Regions from separate parts of the Myxacorys chilensis genome, predicted to be linked through region 2. Evidence: predicted binding sites of a transcription regulator. Region 2 holds the regulator's gene; each other region holds the start of a gene.
The links. Region 2 encodes NtcA, which controls nitrogen genes in cyanobacteria. Its sites were predicted from a motif close to TTTGTANNNNNNNNTACAAA; they were not measured.

Region 1: glnT (type III glutamate--ammonia ligase) is a predicted target of NtcA. The motif match lies at 2,462-2,481, and genes of this name have one in related genera.
Region 3: AC5JLB_RS15960 (ferredoxin--nitrite reductase) is a predicted target of NtcA. The motif match lies at 7,369-7,388, and genes of this name have one in related genera.

The regions. Positions count from the first base shown of each region.
Region 1 covers NZ_JCACKG010000203.1:42,348-52,266, reverse strand. Annotated here, with positions in the region: gene AC5JLB_RS19325 (ABC transporter permease subunit) at 1-334, shown strand, start outside; gene AC5JLB_RS19320 (iron uptake porin) at 478-2,208, shown strand; gene glnT (type III glutamate--ammonia ligase) at 2,535-3,860, shown strand; gene AC5JLB_RS19310 (DUF8838 domain-containing protein) at 4,042-5,250, shown strand; gene AC5JLB_RS19305 (inorganic phosphate transporter) at 5,587-6,684, shown strand; gene AC5JLB_RS19300 (pyridoxal phosphate-dependent aminotransferase) at 6,817-8,001, opposite strand; gene AC5JLB_RS19295 (WD40 domain-containing protein) at 8,207-9,919, shown strand, end outside.
Region 2 covers NZ_JCACKG010000149.1:77,023-86,941, reverse strand. Annotated here, with positions in the region: gene AC5JLB_RS11150 (hypothetical protein) at 1-143, opposite strand, end outside; gene AC5JLB_RS11145 (hypothetical protein) at 465-596, opposite strand; gene ntcA (global nitrogen regulator NtcA) at 969-1,640, shown strand; gene AC5JLB_RS11135 (DUF3084 domain-containing protein) at 1,764-3,161, shown strand; gene AC5JLB_RS11130 (pre-16S rRNA-processing nuclease YqgF) at 3,164-3,616, shown strand; gene AC5JLB_RS11125 (Uma2 family endonuclease) at 3,674-4,429, opposite strand; gene AC5JLB_RS11120 (DUF3146 family protein) at 4,549-4,809, opposite strand; gene pth (aminoacyl-tRNA hydrolase) at 4,845-5,459, opposite strand; gene AC5JLB_RS11110 (TatA/E family twin arginine-targeting protein translocase) at 5,473-5,781, opposite strand; gene AC5JLB_RS11105 (DUF981 family protein) at 6,048-6,650, opposite strand; gene cypC (CYP152 family fatty-acid peroxygenase CypC) at 6,921-8,171, opposite strand; gene AC5JLB_RS11095 (fatty acid desaturase) at 8,781-9,854, shown strand.
Region 3 covers NZ_JCACKG010000183.1:75,455-85,373, forward strand. Annotated here, with positions in the region: gene AC5JLB_RS15930 (TetR family transcriptional regulator) at 1-855, shown strand, start outside; gene AC5JLB_RS15935 (fasciclin domain-containing protein) at 1,036-1,383, opposite strand; gene AC5JLB_RS15940 (hypothetical protein) at 1,391-1,735, shown strand; gene AC5JLB_RS15945 (WD40 repeat domain-containing protein) at 1,936-2,952, opposite strand; gene AC5JLB_RS15950 (hypothetical protein) at 3,068-4,531, shown strand; gene AC5JLB_RS15955 (DUF8692 domain-containing protein) at 4,910-5,578, shown strand; gene AC5JLB_RS15960 (ferredoxin--nitrite reductase) at 5,583-7,235, opposite strand; gene modB (molybdate ABC transporter permease subunit) at 7,766-9,577, opposite strand; gene modA (molybdate ABC transporter substrate-binding protein) at 9,597-9,919, opposite strand, start outside.

The sequences.
Region 1 (9,919 bases), on a different contig from region 2:
AGTGAATCGCGTCCTCCTATTCGTTTACGGAGTGAGCGGATTGCTGGCAGGGTTAGCAGGCGTCATGAGTTCGAGCCGTCTCTATAGTGCCACTGGGCAGTTAGGAAACGGCTATGAATTGGACGCGATCGCGGCTGTCATCTTGGGCGGCACAAGCTTCACGGGTGGCATCGGCACGATTCCGGGAACGTTGCTCGGTGCGTTAATCATTGCCGTTCTCAACAATGGCTTGACTCTGCTCAACATGTCTTATTTCTGGCAGTTGGTTGTCAAAGGTTTAGTGATTATCATCGCCGTAACGATCGATAGACTCCGCCGCCGTTCGTCTCGATGAACTCTACGAATCGCTGAGAATTGTGCAAAAATCTCTGATTTCTTGAAGAAATCGGAGATCTGGAGCCGCCGTTTTCTGAGTTCACAAACTTACTTTGCGGTTCTCAAAAACTATAAAAAATCAATTCTCAATCTATAAAAACAATGTCAAAACACGATTCATTTGCCTCTCTCGTTGCCCTAGCAACGAGCTGCTTTCTAGTGTCTCCAGCTCTAAGCGCTTCGCCTCAACCTGAACAAACCGCGCCGCAAGTGTTTGAAGCCGCTCCCCATCTCTCCACCTCTCCGTCTCCGCAACTGATCGCTCAGCAAACCTCAAACAAGATCTCAAATAATATCTCAAACGACATTATTCCCGCCGCACCTCAGAGCCAAGATCAGCCGGAACTGGATCAAGTCACTTCGGTATCGCAACTATCGGATGTGCAACCCACGGATTGGGCATTTCAAGCGCTTCAATCTCTTGTTGAGCGGTATGGGTGTATCGCCGGATATCCTGATCGGACGTATCGTGGCGATCGCGCTTTGACCCGCTACGAATTTGCGGCGGGGTTAAATGCCTGTTTAGATCGCGTGAATGAATTGATTGCAGCATCTACTGCAAATCTGGTCAAACAAGAAGATTTGGCAAGCTTGCAAAGGCTGCAAGAAGAATTTGCGGCTGAACTCGCCACATTGCGAGGTCGAGTAGGTGCCCTCGAAGCTCGAAGCGCTACAGTAGAACGGCAACAATTCTCCACGACAACCAAGCTACAAGGCGAGGCTATTTTTGGTGCAATTAGTGTCCTTGCGGGCGACAATGCCAACGGACAAGAAGCGCTCCGGAATCCGACGCTGAGCTACCGGGTGCGCTTGAACCTCAACACCAGCTTCAATGGGCGCGACTTGCTCACCACTCGCTTACAGGCAAACAACGTCGTCCCGCTTGGTAACACAACGCCAGATGCAACCAGCCCGACAGGAGTTCGCGGTTTGGGCGTTTTGGGCACTAACCAGGGGCGGGTCGAATTTGATGGCGATAGCGGCGGTACAGTCGGGCTTGCTTTACTGCGCTACCGCTTCCCGATCGGCAGCAACACCGATGGCTATCTCGCTGGAACCGGAAACGGATTTGTTGATCTAGATGCGTCTTCGCAACTCAACCCCTATTTTGATGGCGGTGCAGTGTCGCTATTTGGGTTGCGTAACCCAATTTATAACTACTCTGGGGGTACAGGATTTGGTCTGCGACACCGATTTGGCGACGCGGCAGAAGTGAACTTAGGATATCTAGTTCCAAATGCATTTAATCCCAGCGATAAGAACGGGTTGTTTAATGGTCAGTATGGAGCCTTAGCCCAACTCATTGTGAACCTGAGTCAAACGTCGCGAATTGGCTTTACCTACATTAATGCGTATGCACCGTTTGCCAGCGATTTGCAGCCTGACGACCCATTCAACTTGAGTGCGGCGGGAAGCAACTTGGCAAATAGTAACTTTGGAACAGCGGTTGGCATTAACGCTTACGGAGTTTCTGGTACGTTTCAACTCTCACCAAAGTTTGCGTTAGGGGGATGGGTTGGTTACGCCAATCATCGCTACGTCAACAGAGGCAAAGGGGACGTGTGGAATTGGGCGGTTACGTTAGCGTTTCCTGATTTGTTTAAGGAAGGAAACTTAGGCGGTCTGTTGGTAGGGCAAGAGCCAAAGTTAGCGGGCAGCAATTTAGGAGTGCGCGATCGCGACCCTTCATTTCACTTAGAAGCCTTTTATCGCTATCGCTTAAATGACAACATTGCCGTTACGCCAGGAGTAATTTGGATTACTAACCCAGACTTCAATGAAGACAACAGTGATGTGGTGATTGGAGTGCTGAGAACGGTGTTTGCGTTTTAAACCAAGTCGGTAGCCAATTTGATAATGGGCGTAGCGGATTCATCCATAGAAGCAATTCTCATCTGTTACATCTGCTATCAAATCCTCTGTCAACTGAGATTACGCACATGAGATTACGCACAATGGATCTGGTAACCGTTGTGATGCTCTTGAGCGAATCGCCACAATGATCGCCAAGCGCAACTTCAGAGATAACGGCTTTGCCAAGCTGCATAAATTGCCAGTCGTAAAACTCAATACAATCTCAATCACATTAGTAGCATTCACTACAAATTAATCTAAATGCGCTTGATTTACTGGATGCAGGAATCGCCGGAGATGTGACGATGGTTGGAACTGCACCCAGAACTCAAACGCTGACAGACCTTGCTAAAGCGCATAAGTTAGATTTCTTTCTAGTCTCGTTTACAGATTTGCTGGGAGGAACTCGCGCTAAGCTCGTTCCTGCTGCCAAAGTTTCTGCGGTTGAATCGGCGGGTGCCTGTTTTGCGCCCTTTGCGTGTAACTTGGGCTTAGGTCCCGACGCTCACGATATCGCAGCGATTCCTGACGCAAGTTCGCTGATCGTGCTGCCGTGGCAACCTAACGTCGGTTGGGTTGCCAGTGATCTGTACCTCGATGGTGAACCCTTTGCCGCCGCACCACGAATCATTTTGAAACAAGTGTGCGATCGCGCTGCAACACTCGGCTATGACTATAAAACCGGAGTCGAAGCCGAATTCATGCTGCTAAAGCAAGCGGAGAAGGGCTACCGCATTGCCGATCCGCTCGATGACGCGGCTCGCCCGTGCTATGACCAACTCAACCTGATGCGCCAATTTGATCTGATTTCCACACTGGTGCGCTATATGGAAGCGTTGGGCTGGGAGCCTTACCAGTGCGATCACGAAGATGCCAACGGACAGTTTGAGATTAACTGGACGTACAGCGACGCGCTCACTACTGCCGATCGGCACGTCTTTTTCAAATACATGGTGAAGACATTGGCAGAACAGCAAGGATTGACTGCAACCTTTATGCCCAAGCCATTTAGTCATCTCACAGGAAATGGCGCTCACCTGCACATGAGCCTCTGGAACGGTGAGTCAAACGTGTTTGAAGATGCGCGGGATGAATTAGGCGTGGCTCCACTTGGCTACGAATTTATGGCAGGGGTGATGGCTCACGCACGGGGCCTGACAGCGCTCTGCAATCCGACCGTCAATTCCTATCGTCGGTTAGGCGCAGCGATGACCTCATCCGGCAGCACATGGAGCCCGCGATACATTTCGTTTGGTGGCAACAATCGCACTCACATGCTACGAATTCCAGAAGGGGGACGGTTTGAGCTTCGCCTCGCCGATGGTTCAACCAATCTCTATTTAGCGCAAGCGGGAATTCTAGCGGCAGGACTCGAAGGGATAACTGAGCACTTGACGACGGGCGATCGCATTGACGAAAATATGTTTGTTCGCGGCTCAGAATTTCCTACTCTACAAACGCTGCCAACAACACTGATCGAAGCATTGCGTTGTCTAGAGCAAGATACCTTATTGATAAAAACCTTGGGTGAGCAAGGCTCAAAAACCTTTCTAGACTTTAAGTACAAAGAATGTAGTGACTATCACACAGAAGTGACACAATGGGAACTACAACAGTACATCCATTGTTAGAGTGATGTTCAATTAGTCAAACTCAAGTACAGAAATCAACGCGAAAGAAATAGGTTGAGATTTCATACTATTTTTAGCAAGTTTTCAGCTTTTCTGCGGTGGCTCTCGGTAGACTTAAATCCAGAGCGATGCGGCAAATGTATTGTCTTGTGTAACATGAAGTGGTAATCGAGACACTGTTATGACTGAAACTGCACTTTCTCAACCGACAGATTCCTCTAACATCACTTATGATATTGAGCAAGCTGTATTGCAACGCTACGAAGCAGGAGCGCAGCAGCCTCAAGCCGCGTTGTGCTGTCCGACAGATGGCTATGATAGTCGCTATTTAGAGGCGTTACCCCAGGAAATCATTGAGAAAGACTATGGTTGCGGCGATCCGACGCGCTATGTGAATGCAGGAGAGACGGTTGTCGATCTAGGATCAGGCGCAGGAAAGAATTGCTACATCATGGCTCAAAAAGTTGGGGCGGCAGGACGAGTCATTGGGGTTGACTTTAATGATGAAATGCTAGGGTTGTCTCGCAGCTATCTAAGCGAGATGAGCGAGAAATTGGGCTACCGCAATGTTGAGTTTGTCAAAGGTAAGATTCAAGACTTAGCTCTCAGCCTCGATTCAGTCCAAGCTTGGCTAGAGCAGCATCCGGTTACAACCGTTGCTGGGATGGCAGAGCTAGAATCAGAGTGCGATCGCTTACGCCGCGATCAGCCTCTCATTGCTAGTGATAGCGTTGATGTTGTCGTTTCCAACTGCGTTTTGAATCTTGTTCGTCCTCACGATAAAAAACAGTTGTTCCAAGAGATCTTTCGTGTGTTAAAGCGGGGCGGGCGAGCCGTAATTTCTGACATTGTGTGCGATGAAGATCCGACTTCCGAAATTCTCAATGATCCTGACTTATGGAGTGGCTGCATTTCTGGCGCATTTCGCGAGAACGAATTTCTCGAAATGTTTGAGCAAGCCGGATTTTATGGCATCGAGATTTTGAGTCGCCAAACAGAACCTTGGCAAGTCGTAGACGGTATTGAATTTCGTTCTCTCACGGTTCGCGCGTTTAAGGGGAAAGAAGGAGAGTGTCGCGATCGCAATCAAGCGGTGATTTATAAAGGGCCTTGGAAGGCGGTTCAGGATGATGACGGGCATACGCTTTATCGAGGCGAACGAATGGCAGTTTGTGAGAAGACCTTTGGGATTTACACAAGCTCAAGTGGTGCTTATTATGGTGATGTGATTCCGGTTGAACCTTACGAAACCATTCCGTTGGAGTCTGCACCTATATTCGATTGTTCACGTAACATCATTCGACCCGCTCAGGAGACAAAAGGGTTAGATTATCACGTCACAGTTACGAATGAGGGTAGTGCTTGCTGCGATGTAGAAAGCTGTTGCTAGTCGCATTTGCGATTTCTACGAAGTTGCGCTATGCGCTAATCGCATTGCTAATAAAACGACTGCTTGAAGAGCTTATCTTTAAGCAATCGTTTTGCACAGTTTCTAATCCTTATTATCGTTAGCCCCTACTGAATGTTGAGAGTATACGGAAAAGCTCTTAAACAATGAAATGAGAGAGCAAAGTTAAGAAAAGGTTATCGTTTAGAAATTATTGCATTCAACCCAGGATGATGAAAGGTTAGTGCTTTCGACAGCCGCAACATTGAGCGTTGAAAGCAGCATAACCAAACGTTAATCTTTGAGCATTAATCTCTGAACCAAGGAGACCTAATTTTGGTGTATCTTGTCCTCCTCTTTTTGGCAACTCTGTTCCTCGCCTACTCCAACGGTGCGAACGACAACTTCAAAGGCGTAGCTACCCTATTTGGCAGTCAAACAACAAATTACAAAACCGCGATCGCATGGGCCACCATCACTACATTTGCAGGATCGCTCTGCTCTGTCTTCCTGGCCTCTGCTCTGGTCAAAAGTTTCTCAGGCAAAGGGCTTGTGCCTGATGCGATCGCGAACGCAACCGATTTTCACCTTGCCGTTGCAATTGCCACAGGGCTAACCGTCATTCTGGCGACAATCTTAGGATTTCCAATTTCAACAACTCATGGATTAACCGGAGCGTTGGTCGGTGCAGGATTACTAGCAATCGGAACTCAAGTTAATTTTGCCGCATTACAGAAGTCTTTCTTGCTACCTTTACTGTTAAGCCCTATAATCGCCATTCTGTTGGCAATTGGAGTGTATGGCATCCTTCACTACGCCCGAAAACAGCTAGGCATTGGTAAAGAAAGCTGTATTTGTGTTGGCGAAACAGCATCAGTAGTGCCGGTAGGCGCACCCGCTCTAATGCAATCTTCCGTCGTTTCAATCGATTCGGTCGAAAACTGTCAGCAACGCTATACCGGAGCCTTTGCCGGAATTTCTAGTCAGAGGTTAGTGGATGCAGGTCATTTTCTCAGTGCCGGAATTGTTGGCTTTGCCAGAGGACTGAACGATACCCCAAAAATTGTGCCGTTACTATTGACCATTCAGGCCATTTCACTGCAAGGCGGCTCGCTTGCGATCGCGCTGGCGATGGCGTTAGGCGGCTTGCTCAACGCTCGTCGAGTGGCTGAAACGATGAGTAAGAAAATCACTGAAATGAATTCTGGTCAAGGGTTCTCAGCAAATTTGGTCACTGGCTTTCTAGTGATTGCGGCGAGTCAATTTGGATTGCCTGTTTCAACGACTCACGTATCGGTTGGCTCAATTTTTGGGGTTGGCGTCATTTCTCGAAAAGCCAATGCTAAGGTATTTTCTCAAATTCTGCTGTCCTGGATTTTGACCCTCCCGATCGCGGCGTGTCTGGGTGGGCTGTTCTACTGGATCTTGCATCGATAATCTGGTGGCAGCGGATTGGGTAACAGATGTAGCGGATAGACTGATTTCGTCCGTCACATCTGTTATCCAATTGTTATCCAATCCGCCATCAAATCCGTTGCCAAATAGGACAGGTGTCAAATTTGCGATCGTCTAAATATGTTTCAATCCGTTAATTAATCGTCCGATGCCCGCGATCGCAGTTTCTCGATCCAACGCACCATACGCCACTCGCAAATAACAACCTGTCTCTAACCCAAACGTCGATCCTGGTAGCACCGCGACGCGATACTCACGAATCAGCCGTTCTACCACCTCCATTGAGGTTTGATCCGTGTGAACATTGAGCAAAAAATAAAATGCGCCATTCGCAGGCGGAACAGTGCAGAGGTGAGAGATAGAACTGAGTTCGTGCAACACGAGTTCTCTCACTTCTGCGATCGCGGCAATCTGTTTTTGACAGTAGGCTTTTCCAGCGTCTAACGCGCCGATCGCGGCATATTGAGACACTACCGCAGGACAAATCACATTCGTATCCTGAATTTTTTGCAGCGATTCCAGCAGATTGGCCGGAACGACCATGTAGCCAATGCGCCAGCTTGCAAATCCGTAGGCTTTGGAAAGGCTAAACAGAGAAATCGTGTGATCACGACCTGCCGCAGTCCCTTTGGAGTTGCGCTCGGCGCTAATCGATCCGGGCGAAAAGTGAGGCACGCCATAGGTAAAGTATTCGTAAGCTTCGTCGCTGATGTGATAAAGACCGTGCTGTTGGCATAGTTGATTCACAGCCCGCAGATCGATTTCTGGATAGACAACACCTGTTGGATTGTTGGGCGAAACCGTGACGATCGCTCGCGTCTTCTCGGTGATTGCTGCCCGGATGCGATCGCAGTCCAGTTGATAATTTTCATCTGTTGGAACAATGATCGCCTGACAACTTGCGATCGTGATTGCCATTTCATGATTGAAATAATAGGGAGCCTGCAAAATCACTTCGTCACCTGGATCGGTAATCGCCAGAATCGCATTCAGAAAGCCCATATTGCTGCCTGCAGTGACGACAATTTGACTTGCAGAAACATCCATGCCATTTTCGGCCTGGAGCTTTTGGGCAATCCGCGATCGCAGGGCGGCAATTCCTTCTACCGCTTGATATTTGTGATTGTTGGGCTGACTCAGAAACTCGCTGATTTGCGCGATCGCTTGAGGGGGCGGTGGGTAGCCCACAACGCCTTGACCAAGAGAAATTGTCCCCTCATGCTGACGAATCAGTTCGCCGACAATCGGAATCATCGGCAATTGCACGGACTGCATCCGCAAAGCTTGCCTTTCCTGCATCGTGTTCTTCCTCATCTGGACTTTAGCCCCTCATGTGGACTTTAGCTATTGATGTCACAACTGTGTCACAACTGTAAAGATACGGAATTAACGGTTGAAAAACCAATGGCTACAGGCGCATAATGTCCTGATCAAAGGTAGATATAGCTGTAACACAATACACTGGGAATGCGCTCAGCAGTTCCACGACCCATCACTCTTAGCCATGCCTCGCACCCCTAGTCGTTCTGAGATTCCTTCGGAGTTGCGCTCTGCGCTAAGCGCGCTCAAAGGTGGACAAGCCAAACTTTGGATACTCCTGGTGAGCGTCCATCACTATGACGATCCTCGGCTCCCCTCGTTACCCTATGCCGCGATCGACTGTCAAAGCTTGGCCTACGCACTCACCCAAGCCACTCGGAGTTTTCCAGAACGTACGATCGCCATTCACCATGATCTGGCGTCTCGGGCACCAACGCTAAGTGCTGTGCGTGAGAGCCTTCAGGAAATCGCGGAATATGCTCAAACTCAAGACACGGTTTTGTTTTATTTCTGTGGGCACGGCGCATTAGAGCCGCGATTGCAGCAAGCCGTTTTTTGTCTCGCCGATACTCAAAAAGATGCGTTGCTAAAAACAGGAATGAGCGCGATCGCTCTTTTAGGGGCGCTCGGCAACTGCAAAGCCAAACAACAAGTCGTTTGGCTTGATACATGTCACAGCGACAACGTGAGACACGATGGCTCAAACCATCAGATGTTAGATCGGTTAGACGATTCGACCGCACAACTGATTGAAATCCTCCGCCAACGCGCTGCTCAACATCCAGGATTCGATGCGCTTCTATCGTGCGATAATTCTCAACAATCCTGGAAATTCCCAGAACTAGGACATGGCGTATTCACCCATTATCTAGTACAAGGCTTACAGGGAGAAGCGGCTAATGCTCAAGGCATAATTGACACTGATGGATTGTGCGATTATGTCTATAACCACACGCTGCAATACGTCAACCAACGAAATCAAAAAATACGATTCGTTAATCAGCATAAACAAGATTGGGAAGATCAACAGCTCGAATACACATTGCAGAAGCCTAAAAGAGTTGTTAAAAGTAGTGAAAAGACAATTTTAGGAGTTGCGTTAGCAGAAAGGTCAGCACCTACAGCTGAGGGCGGATCTAACGCTGCATCAAATAATCAACTCAAGCTGATAACACAAGATTCGATCAAGCCCTTTCAGCCAGACATTGTTGAGTCTCCGCTTCCCCAAAGTTTGATCCAAGCGATCGCAGCGCCTGTAGTGCAAGAGCCTAGCGCTTCAATTTCTGACAAGCTCACACCCTCATCGCGGAATTCGGTAGATAGTCCACTTGAGCAACGTCAGCGCGAAGAAACCGAACGTCAACTGCAATTGCAAAAAGCGGTTGAACAACAACGTCAACGCGAACGGGAAGAAGCCGAAAGACTTCGACTTGAACAGCATCAACGCGAAGAAGCCGAACGTCAACTGCAGTTGCAAAGAGCGGCTGAAGAACAACGTCAACGTGAAGAAGCCGAGCGCCAGCGTTTGCAACTTGAACAACAGCGTCTGCGCGAGCAGGAAGAAGCTGAACGATTAAAACTCGAACAACAGCGTCAAGAAACTGAACGCCGTCTGCAATTGCAAAGAGCGGCTGAAGAACAACGTCAGCGCGAAGAAACTGAACGACTACAACTTGAACAACAGCGTCTGTGTGAGCAACAAGAAGCTGAACGTCAACTGCAATTGCAAAGAGCGGCTGAAGAACAACGTCAACGCGAAGAAACTGAACGACTACAACTTGAACAACAGCGTCTGCGTGAGCAACAAGAAGCTGAACGACTCCGATTTGAACAGCATCAACGCGAAGAAACCAAACGACTCCGACTTCAAAAAGCGGCTGAAGAACAGCGCCAGCGC
Region 2 (9,919 bases):
ATTCCTCGCAGCCGAGACAGGTTCTTCGGCTTCACCTCTAAACGGGTGTCTTCCTGTAGGGATGTGAGAACAGCCTGCACTAATTGCCAACGATCGCGGATGGATAGTTGCAGTACCTGTTTTTGTAGTTCTTGTAATGTCATCTGGAGCAGTGCCCAAACTAAGTACTTCTCAATTGTAAAATCTTGTAGCCTAGACAAATCTAAAGGGATAAAAATTATCGTTTACCGCCCGACTACCAAGCAACAATCTTGGATAATTTGATTGTTAAAGTTTTCATCAGTTAGGAATCGTAATTTATCGCAGATTTTGCAAACTTATTAGAGCATAGGGCTTGGGAGAATCCTAGTTCTTCGATGAAAAATATCAAAAAGAATATTGGATGGCCGGAGGAAAGCCACGAGCAAAGGGGCAGAAAACTTCCTCACGCAACGCTTTTAGCGTTCCGCCAAGCGTCAATGAGATCAAGACCAAGTCGCCTGCTGTGAAGAATGGAGCCAGTGCAAAAGCCGCCGTTGAATGACTCGAATGTAAGTCAGGGGGCGATCGCACGTTGGAGCAATGCGATCGCCCCCTGACTGCTGTAACTTATCCAAAGCGAAATCTACCTCTCTAATGCCAGTTATAGATCAGGGCTCCCTCTCTCCAGTCCGCTTTGCGCTAGAATCTGGTCAAAATGATTGACTATTCTCCCCAAAAAGCGTTCAATACGAGTCAATCTTTTGGTGAGGAAATCACAGAGATTTTCTAAAATTCTTAAAATACGGGCAGAAATGTATAAGGAGGCACAAAAACTGCGTTTGCAGTCAGTTTAAGTGTTCTAAAGTCATCAATTGTTTACAAAGGCTTCGCTTACAATGACTCGCCTCAATAGAACAATTTTCTATAGGGGTTTTAATAGAAAAGTTTGCTCACCGGTGAGCCTAATAGTTGCTAAGAGAACGTCTGAGTGACGATAAAGGGAAGAAATGATAGTGACCAAAGAGAGACCGCTTGCATCGTTATTTCGCCAAATCGGTGGAGGGGCATACCCCCCCGTTGTAGAAACATTTGAGCGTGGCAAAACTATTTTCTTTCCGGGTGATCCGGCGGAACGGGTTTACTTCTTGCAGAAAGGAGCCGTCAAGCTCTCGCGCGTGTACGAGGCAGGCGAGGAGATCACCGTGGCCCTGCTGAGAGAGAACAGCGTGTTTGGGGTGCTATCGCTAATTACAGGTCAACGCGCCGATCGTTTCTATCATGCCGTGGCATTTACTCCAGCAGAGTTGCTGTCGGTGCCCATCGAGCAGGTCGAGAAAGCCCTGAAAGACAACCCAGATCTCTCAATGATGCTGCTGAAAGGACTGTCATCTCGCATTCTACAAACCGAGATGATGATCGAAACGTTGGCGCACCGAGATATGGGATCGCGGTTGGTCAGCTTTTTGCTGATTCTCTGCCGCGATTTTGGCGTACCGTCCCAAGAAGGGATCACAATTGATCTCAAACTGTCGCATCAAGCGATCGCAGAAGCAATTGGCTCAACTCGCGTGACCGTCACCCGTCTATTAGGCGATTTGCGGCAAGATAACATGATCTCGATTCACAAGAAAAAGATTACCGTTCACAATCCGGTCACGTTAAGCCAGCAATTTACTTAGACTTTCTCTGCCCTCGCTCCAAATCACACATTTTCTTCGCAGCAGTGATATCCGTTCCGCAGGCATAATAGATGCGGAGTCCTGCTTGTCGAGTGAACTAAGCCGGAGCGTTTTGGAGCATCAATGTCCGACATAGGGCTAATTCTGATTTTGGCAGTTTTGATTTTGGGCGGGCTGATCGCAACCGTTGGCGATCGCATTGGCACCAAAGTTGGAAAGGCGCGTCTGAGCTTGTTTAATCTGCGGCCTAAGCGCACGGCAACTCTCGTGACGATTTTGACCGGAACGTTAATTTCCGCCTCGACATTTGGCATTTTGTTTGCGAGTAGCCGCCAGTTTCGCGATATGCTGCTCGATTTCAACGACTTGCAAAAGAAAGTCCGGGAGCAAAATCGAGCCTTACGGAAAAACTCAGATGATTTGCAAATTACTAATCAGCAGAAGAGTAAGGTCGAGGATGAACTTGAGCGCACCCGCGCCCAGCGGACACAAGCGGAAGGACAACTCAATCGAATTAATGAGTCTCTGAAGCAGTCCCTTGAAAAGCAGAGACAGACCAACGAGCAGCTCAGAACGGCTGAGGCGCAGCGGGATGTGATTCGCGGTCAACTCAATGCCGTATCTGCGCAGGCTGAAAGGCTGCGATCGGAGATTAATCAGTTGCAGAGCGAGCAGAAAACCCTAATTGCTCAGCGCGATGCCGTCAAAGCGCAAATTGCCGAGCGCGATAGTCAAATTGCGGAGCGGACGAGCACGATTCAGAGGCGCGATCGCGAAATCGCCGAGCGCGATCGCGTGATTGCCGAGCGCGAAATTCAACTTCGACAGTTGGCATCTCAGCAAGCGCTCTTAGCCGAAGCGGTGCAGCAGTCTGAGCAAGAAGCCCAACTGATTCGCGGCGGATATTTGGCGATTCTGCGGAGTCAGGTGCTGTCGGCGGGTGTGCTGCGGGTGGTTGATCCAGCCGCTGCCAAAGCCGCAGTCGATCGCTTGCTAAAAGAGGCAAATCGAGCGGCCTGGCAGTTGATCCAACCTGGTTCTACCGGGGAAGAGCAAATCGTTCTAATTAAGACCGCCGAGGTAGAGCGTCTGATTAAAAAGATTAATGATGGTCAAGACTACGTGGTGAGAATTGCGGCAGACGCTAACTATGTCCGGGGCGAACGGCGACCCGTTTCCGTCTTTGCCAGTGCTATTCCCAATCGGGTCGTGTTTTTAGCAGGGGATGTGGTGGCTGCAAAGTCGATTGAACCCTCAAAGCTGACGTCTGAGCAGTTCCAACAAAACATCGAACAACTGCTCGCCTTCTCCAATTTCCGCGCGAAACGGGCAGGCGTAATTAACGATAGCGTTCAGATTGAAAACCTAGAGTCGTTATCGGGCTTTATAGAGCAACTGCGCCAATTTCAGACTCCGGTAGAACTCCGGGCGGTGGCATCCGATGTAACGTACACAGTAGGACCGCTCAAAATAGGATTAGTGGTGATTCAAAACGGTCAAGTGGTACTGAAAACGTCGTAGTCATGGACAGTTGGAAAGCGATGGAGAAGGGACAGACGGTGCTGGATCAACCTGTAATTCTGGGGTTTGATCCGGGGCGGCAGAAGTGTGGGTTGGCGGTGATGGGCGTTGATCGGCGGTTGTATTATCACGAGGTCGTGACGGCAGAAAGTGCGATCGCCACGATCAAATCACTGCGTCAACGGTTTCCGATTTCGCTCTTGATTATGGGGGATCAAACCTCTTCAAAAGCGTGGAAGCAGAAATTAGGAGATGAATTGGGGGAACCGTTGCGGGTGGTCATGGTCGATGAGCGGCATAGTTCTCTGGAGGCGCGCGATCGCTACTGGCAGATGTATCCGCCGACGGGTCTAACACGGCTTGTCCCGGAAGGAATGCGGACGCCACCCCGCAGCATTGATGATATTGTGGCGATTCTATTAATTGAGCGCTATTTACAACGGTTGACGGACTAGCTCTGATCGTCAACTTCGAGTATTGAAATTTAAGCGATGAAATTCGAGTGATTGAATTTAGTCGCTCGATCTCACCTCGTCTATTGATAAATCCAAGGCTTCGGCAATTTGTTCGGGGGTTAATCCTAGCGATCGTAACCTCGGAACCGCCCCTAATCTTGCCTGTTCTGCTCGTTCTGCCCGTTGGTTTGCCTGTTCTGCCCGTTGACGTTCTTGCTGAAGCTGCTGCTCTAACTCCATTGGGCTTAAAAATCGCTGTCCGTTCGGGCGATAGACTTCTAGCTCTGTGCTGGGTTGCCACCCAAACCGAATGCCTAATCGAGGACTCGTCCAATCAGACATCTGCGCGATCGAAACTAGCTGATTGTTTTGGCGCTGCCATCCTTGCAACACACACTCATCGGGATCGTAAATGTAATATTCTTCCACGCCATATTGCTGATAGAAGCGGAACTTAAAGTCGAGCGCTGTTCTACCTTCGCGGGTTCTATTGCTATCTGAAAGCACTTCAAACACGACCTGAAACGGAATGTTATTTTCCTTCCACTGCATGTAAGAGCGCCGATCTCCTTTAGGTCTGCCAAAGACCACCATCACATCGGGTGCTTGTCTAGGCGCTGGCGGCGTTTTGACTTGCACCGGATACCAAAACATATCGGCGGCAATGAAGACATTTGGATCATCTGCAAAAATAATTTCTAAATTTTCTTTGAGGATGACAATCCAACGATACTGTACTGTGTTTTCCGCCATTGGTTCGCCATCGCCGCTTGGGTAAAGCAAGTCTTCATTGAGGTCAAGCGATGTCGTCATCTTAGGTTCCTCGTGGTTGAAGGATATTTGTATTATGGGCAATCCTTCGGAGCTTGGCGAAGCCAATCGTATTGATTACAAATTCATGATCACAGATTTGGGATCATAAATTTGCCCTGTCACAAGTCCGCCCGGATCGTAAACGAATAATCTCCGCCCGGTTCCAATTGATAGTCCTTTGCTTCTAAAAATCGCCCCAACGGTTCTTTAATTAAGGCCCGCCCTAGCGATGGATGAATAACCAACTGTCCGCAGCGAAACAGCCAGCGAAATTGCCATTCATACTGATTAGCGATCACTTCGCCCTCAATTTCGCCCTGTTGCCAGGACTGGCGGAAGATGCGGACATGAGCAGTCGTTTCGGGAAGACGCTTAGACACAATACTTAAATCTAGAAGTGCTTGAATTTAGGTTTTTATTCGACACTACGATTGTTGTAAAGACTCATTGCTTTTTCAACCCCCTGCTTGAGGCTGACTTCGATCGCGCTCACGGTTAAGTCTAAAACGTCTTCGATGATCGGTTTTTCAGATGGGGCAAAGGTGCCGAGGACATGAGAAACAGCGTTGTCACCTGGCGCAGATTTAGGGCTACCAATGCCGATTCGCAACCGGGGAAAGGTCTGCGTGCCGAGGTGAGCGATCGCGGATTTCATGCCGTTTTGCCCGCCTGCTGAACCAGACAATCGTAGCCGCAGTTTGCCAACGGGCAAATCCATGTCGTCGTAAACCACCATCACCGACTCGCTCGGCAATTTATACCAATCGATGACCGCGCGAATTGCCTGTCCCGAATTATTCATATAGGTGGTCGGCTGGAGTAGGCGAATTTTTCCCGTCGGACTCATGCCTTCGCCAAATAAGCCTTGGAACTTCTTATTGTCGGACAGGTTGATTTGCCAGACTTTCGCGAGTTTCGCGATCGCCATAAATCCGACGTTATGTCGGGTCTGCTCATATTTCGCTCCTGGGTTGCCCAGTCCTACAATGAGTTGCGGAATGACTAGCTTAGAGGGCGTATCGTCGCTCATACGTCAGGTCAAACTAGCCTTCTTTCTCGGTGGTATTGGTCACAGCCTCTTCAACCATCTCTTCAACCGTTGCGTCGGCCGGTGAAAGACTAGGTTTCTCAGGAGTTTCTAGAGTCGCCTTCATCGTTTGGGGAGTGGATTTCTCTAATTGATCTGCTTCTCGCTTAAATTCTGACTCAAATTCTTTAGACGCATCCTGAAAGCTGCGAATGGCTTTTCCCATGCTTTTGCCAATTTCTGGTAATTTTTTGGGTCCAAACACCAGCAGGGCGACGACCATGATTAGCACCATTTCTGGTAAGCCGATGCCAAAGACGTTCATGAGAGGAGGCTCCTAGAGAAGAAGGGATGAGGGATGAGGGGTGAGGGATGAAAAGTTGAGACAGATACTAAGACAGATACAAAGTTAAGCCAGATACATTGTAGTAGTTTCGGGATTTGAGTTGACGCACATGAGTAGATCCCATCTTTAGCAGCGCTTGTTTAGTCGCACTGGAGAAGTAGCCCACTTCAAACCTTCACCGTTGATGCTTAAAGAGCCGATGTTGATGTCAAACCTTGTCTACAGTAGCGTATGGCGAATTCAGTTTATGGCGATCCTGGACTTGGTGGAGTGACTCCTCGCATTGGCAATGGCTTCCAGTTCGAGAATCCTTCTAGGTGTGACCAGTATGCTTTGAGGGCAATGACGGTAAAGATGAGAGCCGCTAGACCTAAAATGAGCGCTCCAACGGTTCTGAGCGATCGCGTGGATTTCCAATGCAGCGTTGGAGCCGCAAAAATGCCTCCTAACCCTGTCAAAATGAACGCGACGCCTGTAACAAGAGGCGTTTGAGTTAGTCCTAAGTTGATGATGCGAATGCCAATTAGCGTTGCGGCTAAGCCCGCAAAAAATCCATAGGCGGCAAGCGTAATTAACTCCCAGCCAGCCGCTAACGCCCACGCTGTCCCTACAAACAGAATGCCAAACAGGACAGACGTTTCTCCAAAGGCGATGTTGTAGCTGCCCGGAACTGCCCAAGTAAAAACCATGTGCAAGCCCGTAACCAGCGCGATCGCACCGACCACGCCAAATCCGGGAACCCATCGTTTTTGAATAGGCTCATCTAGTCCTCGATACACATAAGCCGACAGAAGAGAAAGCCCGGCTGCCAAATTGATCAGCATCAATGTGATGTAGTCGATAAACATGGGTGATCTCGTAGAGAACGCTAGGACTTGATGAGTGATTTTAAGGCCCTCATCAATTAAATTAACTCCTGAGCGAATCTTATCAGCCGTTGGCATTTAATTTAAGCGCGAGAGTTCTGCGGTTTGCCAAGCAAGGTCTCCTGCGGCTCACTGCTGCCGTTTCGCGATCGCTTGACGACTTCCGCCGCTAACATCGGCTTATCCTGCGCAACGACTAGCTGAGAGCACTACTCTACTCTGGAGGAATTATCGTTCTACTTACATGCAGCATCAGTCTGTTCGCCGGACGTTGCTGATGATAAAACGACTTTTTGGAATGGCGGGTATTCGCGATAGGCTGATGCGCAGATCCTGTTCGGGCACGTCATACTGTATCGATTGAGTCAAGAACTTCACCGACGCTTTCATCAGTTCTATCGTGATCCATTCACCTGCACAGCGATGCCCCACTTGGTAATCGCCTCCCCCTTGGGGAATGAAATTAAAGGGGCTTCCATCCCAGTGGCGGAACCGTTCTGGCTGAAACTCATCCGGGTTCTCCCACAGCCGCGCATCGTGGTTCGTGCCATACAGGTCTAGAAACACTCTTGTCTTTTTAGGGAAGTGGTAGCCATTCCAGTCGAAGTCCTGTCGCACACGGGCAGCGATCAGCGGGAAGAAGGGATAGAACCGACGAACCTCTTGCACGAATCGCTCAACATCCTTGTCGTCGCCCTGCTGAAGTGTCTGCCGACAGTCTGGATGGTCGTGCAGCGCTAGTGCCGAGAAAATCACAAACTGCGCGATCGCAACGGTAGGTCGCAGCAGATTAATCAGTTCTATGGCGGCTGTCCGTTTATCTAGCAGTTCTTCGTTGAGGTCTCTGTGCCACGCGATCGCGTGAACCGGGCTCCCTTCAGCGACTTCTAGCGTGTGGCTACGCACGTTTTCGATGATGTCTTCGATCCATTTCTCGGTTTGCTGACGAGCGATCCTTCCCCGCAAGTGCCGTAGTCCGGCAGATCCTCCTCCTTCAAACAATGCTGCCAGTTCGTTTGTCCGTTGTTTGACTTCTCCCTCCTCAAGCGGAACGCCAGTCCACTGACACACAGCGCGGCATAAGATTTGCCGCACCTCATAGAGGAGTACAACCTTGTCCATCATTTCCCATTTTTTGCTGTAAGCGTGCCATTGCTCGGTTGTTAAAGCGGCCAGGTGCTGAATGCTCTCGCGGGTCATCAGCGACATGAACATCTGCTTGCGGCGTCGATGGGCATTCCCATCTAATCCTAGTACGCTACCTTCACCGATCAATGTCTTCTTCAACGGTTCAGGATTGGCATCTTTTCGCTCAAACCGCTCAGTATCGTAAAACAGCGTGGCTGCCTCTTTTCCAGTCATGCAGATGGATGGCTGGAACAGGAGTCGGGCTTGAAAAATATCCGATTGGTAGCGTTGACACCTTTTGGGAATGAATAGGTAGCCATCTAGCAGCAGTGCCAGCGTGCTATCCAAGGCTTTGTCGCGAGGAATCTGTTGCATGAAGCTTCCTTGTATTTGCGTGATGAAATGACTAAGGATGGACTAAATAAATGCAGGCAAACACTACCGTCGGTATAAAAGCAACTGCTGTTTAGCAACAAATGAGAACTCAGAAACACGAGATGGGAACTTACATCCCAAGATAGGAACAAAGGATCACGCGATGGGAGCGAAGAAACATGGAGTGGGAACAAAGGAACGTGCGATCGTACCTAAGATCCCAAGGTGGGAACGAAGGATCACGGGATGGGAACGAAGGATCACGAGACGGGAACTTACATCCCAAGATAGGAACAAAGGATCACGAGATGGGAACGAAGGATCACGCGGTCGTTACTTAACATCTCATCATGAGAACAAAGAATTTACGCGATCGCATTTAAGTTCACACGTAGAAAACAGTGCAAAAAAGAGCGCCTGCTTCTCACGCCTCAAGGCAAACATTGCTTCGGCTCCTGATGAAAGCTTTACCAGAGTTAAAAATCGGCTTCGTTACGCTTTTTATAATCGCGCTACTTGCGTAGATTCCTAGAACGTGCATTGTGATAGATCCCACTCCCTACAGGTAGAATGTCCAGGTTGCGTTTTGTTAATCTGACAAGAAATTAAGTGCAAGTTCAACCCCTTCCATCTGTTTCATCTGGTGTAGATTCCCATTCACGAGTCCAAGATCTACCATTCACACTGAAAGACGTTCGCGCCGCCATTCCAAACTTTTGTTTTGAACCTTCTACCGCGCGATCGCTGTCTTATTTCTTTCTTGATATTGGCATCATCGCTGCACTGTATGCAGCCGCCGCTTATCTCAATACTGGTTGGTTTTTTCCAATCTTCTGGTTCGCCCAAGGCACTATGTTTTGGGCGCTTTTTGTCGTAGGACATGACTGCGGACACGGTTCATTCTCAAAACACAAGTGGTTAAACAATCTGATTGGGCATCTGTCTCATACGCCCATTCTTGTGCCCTATCACGGTTGGCGCATTAGCCATCGGACGCATCACGCCAACACAGGCAATATTGAAACCGATGAAAGCTGGTATCCCATCGTTCAATCCAAATACGATCAGATGCCTTGGTATGAGAAGTTATTCCGCTTTTATCTACCGCTCTTGGCGTATCCGATTTATCTATTTCGTCGCTCGACAGGTAAGAAGGGATCACATTTTATGCCGACCAGTCCGCTCTTTAAACCTTCTGAGCGCAACGAAGTGATCACCAGCACAGTTTGCTGGAGTATGATGATTGCCTTTCTGGGCGTTCTGACGGCGCAGTATGGGCTGTTGTTTTTCGTGAAGTATTATCTGATGGGTTACATCGGATTCGTCGTTTGGTTGGACTTAGTGACATTTCTCCATCACACAGAAGAAGATATTCCTTGGTATCGCGGTGAGGATTGGTATTTTCTAAAAGGTGCATTGTCTACCATCGATCGAGACTACGGCGTGTTCAATCCCATTCACCACAACATTGGCACTCATGTGGCTCATCACATTTTCTCAAACATGCCTCATTACCACCTCAAGACAGCCACCAAAGCGATCAAGCCTGTCTTAGGAGCGTACTATCGCACGTCAAATGAGCCGATTTGGAAGAGTTTCTTCCGCTCTTATGGCGCGTGCCATTTCATCTCAGATACCGGGTCGAAGATTTACTATCAAGCACCGAGCCGTTTGCAAAAGTAAGCGCGAGTAAATGAAAGAAGCGATTCCTCGGAGTACCAATCTCTGAGGAATCGCTTTTTTTATAT
Region 3 (9,919 bases), on a different contig from region 2:
GCGCTAGGACGGGGGTTTTCGCAAGCCAATCGCTATGTAGCGGAATATTTTGAGACGGTAATCGATCGCGGTCAACTCGACACTCATTTATCGGCAAGTAAACTTGCAAGTTTACTCAATGGTATGTTGCTCGGCTACGCCGTGATCGAATTCACGAGCGAATTTCACGATTTGTGGCAAAATCGAGAGGATTTTCTGGACAGTCTCGTTACTCTATTTCTGCAAGGGGCAGTCTCCAATAAGCCGATTCAGGTTAACCAGAGCGCCGCATCGCGATCGCTAGTAACTGATTTACCCGCAAGCGTGGTTCACACTCTGTTGCAGCGGACGAAGAAGCAAGGATTACAGGACTATGCCCTAATGTATGTGCTGTTTGGTGCTGGTTTGAATCTAGCAGAGCTTGTAGCGCTAGAGCGATCGCACTATTTTAGCGATCGCTCTCAGCAATTCCTCCAAATTACAACTGGTGTTCCTCGCCAAGTGCCCATCAATCAATGGATCATGGGCAAGCGGTATGGGGCATACCTAAAAAATCCCTTAGTTCAATGGCTCAAAAGCCGCAAAGATAATGCATCTGCTCTATTCTTAAACGCAGAGTATCAGCCTTTTACAGAAGCCGAGCTTCAACAATGGTGGCAAGAGTTGACTTTGGGCGTGATTACCCCAGACGGACAGGCCCCAATGATCGCGCAAGCTCAGCAAACGTGGTGTGTAGAACTATTTCTACGGGGCATGACGTTAGACCAGATGCAAATTCTCACGGGTTGGAGACCCAACCAACTCGAACCCTACGCCCAACGAGCGAGAGAAAAAGCGGCGTTAGAGCAAGCCATCCGGCTAGATCAAAAATCCTAAGACATCAATCTAATCTTGCTAATCTTGAAGCAGAACAACCGCCCGAAACCTACTGCGCAATGAGTACAAAGCGCAACTCTGTAGATATGGTTTGGAGTTCGGCAAAGCGATCGCATCAACAATTGCAGCAGCGGATCAGCCGCTTACATCGCTACTAAATCCGCTGCCATTTAACCGCGACTACAGCGCACCAAGTTGCTGACGAAGTTCGCGAGAAATCATAACCCGATTGACAGCATGAATCACGCCATTGGAAGCTTGAATGTCCGCCTGCACAACACTGCCATTATTAACAATCACCCGCTGAGGCGTCACCTCGATCGCAAGGCCGCCGCCAAGTGTCTTAACTCCGCCTGTCTTGAGCGCACTAGATCTGTATTCGCCAGGAGCAACATGGTAAGCCAGGATGCGAGTTAGCAATTGTCGATTTCTGGGTTGCAGCAGCTTTTCGAGTGTACCTGCCGGAAGCGCCGCAAATGCAGCATCGGTCGGCGCAAAAATTGTGTAGCGTCCACCTCGGCTTTGCAAGGCATTCGTGAGTCCGGCAGTTTGGACAATTCTCGCTAATGTGGTAAAGGAACCCGCACTGGAAGCCTGTCTCAGCAGCTCAGACGCTGAACTGTCGCTAGTATCAGCAGGCGTAGAAGGGCTAGGCTGCGCCGTTGGTGACGGCAAAGGAACTGGGCTTTCAGAAGGAATCGGAGAAGGAGTCGGGCTGTCTGAAGGAGTGGGGGTAGTTGAAGGAGTGGGGCTGTCCAAAGGAGTCGGAGTGGTTGAAGGCGTAGGTGTAGGACTTTGGGCAGAAACCGAAACCCCTGTCAACGCCATCAGAAATGCTGATAGAAAAGCCAACGATCGCAAACGGGAACTGACTGGATAACGCATCACGAAACTATCCTTAAAGGGGAAGATAGATTAAAAGACGCTCACACTCTAAAGCAGAAATTAACAAATTCTCCTCTATCTAGAGAATTAGGCATCAGGTGTCGCTAAAACGAATATCTCTAATGTCATCAGCCATGTGAACGGCACTTAAATCGTTTTTCAGAAGCGCTCCTTCGGATTTTGCTCCGTAACCTCCTAGTTTTCAGGGCTTTGCCAGATTTTTACTCCTTCGCTATTCGCTACAACGATCGCGTGTCCTTCAAGCGCAAATTGTACAAATAAACTGCTGTACCACGAGGTTCGCAGCAGACCTAAATAGCGATCGCTTTGTAGTTGCCAGAACCGCACCGTACCGCCAACCGTTGTGGCTAGAATCTGACCATCGGGGCTAACCACCAAATCTGATGTTCCCGTCTCCATTACCCGCACGGGTTCTCCAGTAGCAAGATTCCAAATTTTGATTTTGCTGCTGCCTGTAATCAACGTCTGCCCCGCTTGCCCAAAGGATAATCCTGTCACATCTCCTGAATTGAGTGTGTGCAGAAGTTCTCCTGCTTTAGCAAGCCATACCTCTGTTTTGGTGTCTCCGGTGGCTAAGAGCTGTCCGTCTTGACTAAAAGCGATCGCGCGGGCAGGTCGTTCTCCTAATCTGTACCGGAACTGCTGAGTCGATACATCCCAAAACTGCACTCCGGGCAAAGCTTCTACTCCATCTGCCCAACGCTGAACCCGGCTTCCACTGGCTAACGTCCGTCCGTCGGGACTAAAGACTAGCACCGACGCCCGACCTGATGGCATTGTTCCGAGTAAGCGGCTTGTTTGCATATCCCAGAGCTTGATCGTGCGATCGAGACTACTACTGGCGAGTATTCGTCCATCGGGACTGATGGCTAACGCTGTAATTGAATTAGAGTGACCCACTAGCGGCGGCAGCAATTGACGAGTTTTGAGATCCCACCGTTGAATAATGTTGCCGTCTCCGGTGGCTAATAGTACGCCCGCCGGATCAACCGCGATCGCGCTTTGTTTACGACTCAGTAGAGTTTCGGGTTGGGCATAACACACGATCTCAGCTGCGTACATTGGCAGGCAGACCTGGCTCGGTAATCGAGCCGCGATCGCATTGCGCAGCAGGATGTGGAGACCTACGATTAGCGCGATCGTCAGGACGCTCCCAATACTCGCCGTCACCATTAGTCGTTTGTGCTTCACAGATCCTTTACACCAAAATTCTTTACGCCATTGGAGCTAGTCAAAAGTTCTGTGGTCGGGATCGCAGAAACTGATCCAAATGGTATCTTAAAGAAAGTTCATCTGAACCGAATATGTGAATAAGAATAGACTACTATTTGTGCTGGCGTTGCTGGTATCAACCTATCTGAGCGTAACGCTTCTGCATTTGGGAATTGATAAGTTCTATTATATTCTAGTAGGCGGAAAAAAGTTTGCTACGTTTCCAGACCTCCGCATTCAACTGGGAATTGGTCTGAGCTACGTTTTCATCTCTATTCTCTATTTAATTTGGATCGGCAAGCACTTTCAAGATACGCCGCCAGCGGTTACAAGTCGCTTTAGGGATGTATTGAAATCTGCTTCGCCGTTTCTAGTTCTAGCGTTTATTGCCTATCCTTTGGGCAACGACATCTATATTTACCTACATTCTGGGTTGATGAATCTGAACCGGGTCAACCCATTTGTTGTGAGAGCCGCTGCGTTTTCAACAGAGTTATCTCCTTACGTGGATTGGGGGCAGACTTCAACCTATGGACTCGTTTCACAAGCCATATTTACCGTGTCGGCAGCGTTTGTAGCTGTGCATCCGCTTGTTGCCGTTTATGTGTATAAAGCCATTTGTTTAGCATTGCACACTCTGAATGGATTTCTGATTTGGAAATGGTTGCCGCATACGGAGCGACATCGAGTTGCGATCGCATATCTTTTGCATCCTCTACTACTAATGGAGCAAGTTAGTTCAGGGCATGTCGATCTGTTAGTATCAACCAGCCTCATTGCCTTTGCGATTAGTTATGCAAAATGGCGCTATTGGACAGCATTTACGGCGCTATGGATGGGTCTGTTAGCTAAAACTCTGCCTCTGATTTGGGTTCCGTTAATGGCGATCGCGGTGCTGCGTCGCGGACAGGGGAAACAGTTGTTTAGAATGATCTCAGCCTCCATCGCGATCGTGGGTGTGCTAACCCTTACGATCCTGCCTAATGTTTCCGCGTGGCGTAGCTTGCTGAATCCAGGAGTAGAAGGACAGTTTCAGTCGTCTCTGCTTGCGATCGCGCGGTTTCTGTTGGATATAACTCGTATTTTTATAGCTCCAGAATGGCTGTCATTCGAAACGGGGCAAGCTATTTTATTGGGCCTGGTTCGGCTCACCATTCTTGGCTTCATTGGCTTTTATGCGTGGCGATTATGGCGTAGCGATCGCTACTGGGATAACACACCCCAGAAGCTACTAGAGGAAATGGGATGGGTCACGCTAGTGTTGTTGCTAATAGCAACACCTTGGCTAATGCCTTGGTATAGCTCAATTTTGATCACCTTTGCCGCTTTACTTCCGAGAGCGCGATTGTTTGGGCTAACCAGTTTAGCGTTTGGTCTATCAAGCAGCGCACAGTATGTACTCGCGAGTAATAGCAGCATCAAGAGTTTTGTCTCGATTGGACTGCCGATCGCAGTTCTGATCATTGGCAGTTGGCTGCTTCGACGCCGTTCTCCAACCTCAGAAGTTGTTGTCACTTCAACCAACGATCCGTTGACGTCAGAAAACTCATCTCTTTGAGATCCCTGATTCAATCTATTACCTCGTTCAACCTATCACCTGATTCAATCTATTAGTTGTTTTGAAAGAACGATCAGGTTGATTAAGTACAGGTAGTATTTTGGTTAAATCTAGGTTATGCTGTGGTTCTGAACATGAGCTTTACCATCAATCTTAGTTCGTTAAACGAGATTGCTCTGCAATGCAGCAAATAGAAAAACTACAAGTTTATTTGGAGTGGTAGGTGCAGTGAATATGTTTTCAAGTTTCAGCTAAAAGAACAGCAGAGTGCATCTAAAGACGGCTAAGGCAAGTACTTAGGTAGAGAGCAGTTTCCACCTTCTCTAGTCATTAGAGGCTTTACACAATATGAGTAGCTAGATCGAAGGAGATATTGTAGTGAAGATCAGGGTAAGCAGTTGGGTAAGTAAACTACTTTGTCTACTTCTGTTGACGGATATTTGTTTTATTGTTTTGCACATTTTCTTCTTATTGGATGTTTGGAGCGACCTGTATCCAGATCCCTCTTCAAATCCCTACTCGATCGAAACAGACAGAGGATTTGCTGAATTTTTTCAGTATATGAAGGAGTATTGGTGCGTCCTTTTGTTGGGTTTGATTGTAGTGAAGAAACGTTCACCTCTTTACCTAAGCTGGATGCTTTTATTTCTTTATTTACTGATTGATGATTCCACTAGTTTTCATGAAGAAGTGGGGTTGTACATCAGCAATTCTCTTGGATTTATTCCCCTGTTCGGGCTACGAGGACAAGATTTTGGAGAGGTGCTTGTAACAGCCTCAGTTAGTCTATTTTTGCTGGGTTATATCGCTATTGCTTATCGTTTGGGCGATCACTTATTTAGAAAGGCATCTAAATATCTAATCGCAATGCTTTTCGCACTCGCAGCCTTCGGAGTTTTGCTCGACTTGATCCATATCATGGCTCCTGTCGAATTCTCGGGTAAATTGGGACTTTTAGAAGATGGGGGTGAAATGATAGTCATGAGTGCAATGACTACCTTCGTTTTTGTTCTATCTGAGCAGGTAAAATCAAAAACTGAAGTATAGCCAGTTAAGGAGCCGCAAGTTCAGGCGGCACAAAGTAGCTGGTTTGTCTGGGCCGTGCACCAAACTGTTCGACCAGCAAAGTGTGCAGCACGGGCTTGAGATCATCGCATGGAATGCCTTGCATGACTCGCTCACCGAGATGTGCCTCTTTACCGACTTTGCCACCCATCCAAATATCAACGGCTTCTACGACCTGACCATTCTTGCGTCCTTTTGTCCCCATCATGCCGATATCTGCGACTTGCGGTTGCCCGCACGAGTTAGGGCAGCCCGTCCAGTGAATGCGGATTGGTCGCGATACGGTCAGTTCAGCTTCCAATGCTTTAATCATCGCCAAAGCCCGATTTTTGGTCTCGATCAACGCAAAGCCGCAAAACTGATTGCCTGTGCAAGACACTAACCAGCGCGACATATTATCGGGATTGGTCAAAAAGCGCTCTTGCAGCAGCGGTTCGTTGAGCATTGCCTGCAATCGACTGCTGGGAACGTTGGGAATGATCAGGTTTTGTTCTACAGTCAGGCGAATCTCGCCACTGCCATAAGTGTCGGCAATGCGGGCGAGGTCAAACATCTCGTGGGCGTAGAGGCGACCGATCGGAATTAGGAGACCAACATAGTGAAGTCCTGGTTGCTTTTGCGGATAGACGCCGATGTGATCGCGTTTGTCAAAGGTGATTTCGTCTGTTTCAGCCGCAGGTTGTAGGCTTTGACCTAGCTGAGTTTCGAGTTCTGAGCGAAACTTTTCAATACCCCAGGCATCAACCAAATACATCAATCTCGACTTCTGGCGATTGGCTCTCAACCCATGATTGCGATAGAGCAACAGCACCGCTTCACACACGGGGACGACCGATTCTGGCAATACCCAAGCATCGAGCGGAATGGCTTCTACGTAACGCTTGGGCGAGAACATGCCACCAACGATGACATTAAACCCGATCGCACCCTCCTTGTAGGCGGGAATGAAGGCGAGGTCATTGGTTTCTGCGTGGACAGAATTATCGCGACAGCCCGCGATCGCAATGTTAAATTTACGCGGCAGATTTGTAAACGCTGGGTTGCCTGCTCCCATGTTGGTGATCATGTCCTGCACCGCACGAGTTAACCCACGAGTATCAATCAACTCATCAGCTTCTAGCCCTGCCACGGGTGATCCTGTGACGTTCCGTACGTTATCAACTCCCGTTTGCACACTGGTCATCCCCGCCTGCTCAAATCGGCGGAAGATATCAGCCGCGTCTTCAATGCGGACTCCTCGCAGTTGGATGTTCTGACGAGTGGTAATGTCGGCATTGCCATCGTCGCCGTAGCGCTGCACGATCTCGGCTAACACGCGCAGATGACTGCTGGGAAGAATACCATTCGCAGTTCGCATTCGCAGCATAAACCGACCCGGCGTAACGCTGCGATAGAACAAGCCTAAAACGCGCAGGCGAAAGTCGCGATCGGCTTCATCTAGCGCTTCCCAACCAATTTCTGCAAAGTAATCTAGCTCTTGCTTTAGGACTAGACCATCTTTCTCAGCTTTGATTCTTTCAAACTTATTTAGCGTTTTAGCAGGCGCATTCTCAGATGGAGAGGTGTTGATGCTAACGGCTTCCGCATCAATCTGAGAGCCGACTGCACTGGCAGTTTGTACTTCTGATGTCTCTGTCATAGTGTTAACTGCTGTTTTTAAAATTGCTTTAACTAAGAGCCGCGTTTCCTTCGGAGTTGCGCACTGCGCTAATCGCGATATCAGATTAAGACAGCGTTCTTCCTCGACAGACTATTCAATCTGCTCTGTGAAATCGGTAGAGATTGCTACACAAAGACATGGCGCAGGGACAAATCCATCTTTTGATGCAGAGAAATTCACGGCTAGTAGAGCCTTAACACCTGCTTGTACGCTTAGTTACGATCGCACGTTTCTTAGTTCCCACTCCTTGTTATTGAGTTGCGATCGCACGTTCCTTAGTTCCCACCCTTTGTTATTGAGTTACGATCGCATCTTCCTTAGTTCTCACCTTCGTTTCTTAGTTCCCGCCTTCGTTCCTTAGTTCCCACTCCTTGTTATTGAGTTACGATCGCATGTTCCTGACTCCGACTCCTGCTTTACATAGAACACACCCAGCGATCGTGAGTATCATTCAAGTGGTAAAGAAAACAGTTTGATGCATCGAGAGTGCTTAGATAACAGTTCTAAAGTCATGCTGCTGACAGCAGCATTAGCCGCAGCGAATCGAGACAGACCCGCCAAGGCAACGGTTGCGCTTTCAGCGCGAACCATTTCTCCTTAAAAACCTCCGCTTGAAGGTGATAGTCTTGCGGACTCGTCGGAGGAGCATTGAACTTTAGAAAAACCGTCATGCGATGCGGCGTTTCACTCGTCGCCGCGACCCAGCAGGGAAACGTATTAGGCTGCTGAGCGTCTTGAGGAAAGAGGATTTGATGAGCGCGAATGCCAACATAAGCAAACTGTTCGGGTAGAGGTTCGGCAATCTGTAAGCCAATGCCCCACTCGATCGCATGAATTTGATCATCTGCCGTTGCAACTGCCGTCGAGAAGTTTTTACATCCCGTTAGTTGAGCCACTGTTACTGTCGCCGGATGCTCAAAAATCGACCGCTTAGACCCGGACGCGATCGCGCGTCCTGCATGCATCACCAGCAAGTTTGGACAAACGCGATACGCTTCTTCTAAATTGTGCGTGACAAACAGCACCGCACCGGGATAACTGGCGAGACGCGCAATCAACTGCTGTTCCAGTTGGCTGCGGAGATGCGTATCGAGGGCTGAAAACGGTTCATCAAGCAGCAGCGCTTCCGGTTGACTTGCCAATGCTCTTGCGAGGGCGACACGTTGCTGCTGTCCGCCAGAGAGTTGAGCCGGGTAGCGATCGCGCATCTCCTCTAGCTGCACTGCCATTAACTGCGACTCAACCTGCTGCCGCACATCAGCGCGAGACAGCCCTTTCGGTAAACCAAATGCAATGTTTTGCGCCACCGTCATGTGGGGAAAGAGCGCGTAGTTTTGCACCAAAAATCCAATACGGCGATCGCGGCTCGCTAGATTAATGCCGCGATCAGCATCAAACAGCACGCGCCCGTTGAGTACAATCCGCCCAGAGGTTGGCGTTTCAATTCCGGCAATGCAGCGCAACATCAGACTTTTTCCAGCCCCAGATGCACCCAATACGCCTAACGGTGCGTCGGCATGAAACGCAATCTCGACTCGAAATCCGCTAAGCTGTTTACCAATCTCTACGCTTAGCCCGCGATTTGGAGAATCTGCAAGATCAAGAAGCGGAGACAGAACAGGTCTGAGAACTGGAGAGAACGGCTCGCGTTTGACAGATGGCAGCTTACGTTTATCTTGCCAAAGATTGACTGCTGCAATGCTAGAGAGTGATATTCCCATGATTGCGATCGCCCAAAACCACGCTTCATTCGTAGCTCCCGCTTCGACTGCAAAATAAATCGCCATCGGAATCGTTTGCGTTTCTTTGGGAATATTCCCTGCCAGCATCAGGGTTGCACCGAACTCTCCCAACGCACGAGCAAACGCAAGCGTGATGCCTGCCAAAATTCCTGAGGTTGAGAGTGGCAATAGAATAGATCTAAAAATAGTCCAATCAGACGCGCCTAATGTTTTAGCAACGGCTAATAGATTGTGATCGATCTGCTCAAATGTGCCTAATGCAGTACGATACATCAACGGAAACGAAACAACAATCGCCGCTACAACAGAACCATACCAAGTAAATACAACGCTAAAGTCAATCGAATTTAGAAACTGTCCGATTGCTCCATTTTTGCCAAATAAGACCAACAAAATAAAGCCTACTACCGTGGGCGGCAAAATCAAGGGAGCGACAAAGATGCTCTCAATTAGTGCCTTTCCCTTGCCTCGGTAGTTCAGCATCCAATATGCCGCTGCAACACCCAGGAAGAAGGTAATCACGGTGGCAAGCAGGGCAGTTTTAAGCGAGATCCATAGAGGAGAAAGATCAGGGGGCATCACGTCACGAGGTTGGTACTCACGAGGCTGGCACAACAAATCCGTACTTGCTTAACACGGTTTTAGCGTCGGTACTCGACAAGTACTGCACAAACTCTTTTGCTGCTTCAACGTTTTTACTACTCCTCAGCACCGCTACCGGATACACAATTGGGGAATGATCTGTCTCGTCTGCGGTGACAGCAATCTTCACCTGATCTGAGATCTTGGCATCTGTAAAGTAGACAAACCCTGCCTCTGCATTCCCAGATTGAACGGCGGCTAACACTTGACGCACATTGTTGCCAAATACAAATTTAGGTTTGAGAGTGTCGTAGAGCTTCAGCTTTCTCAAAACTTGTT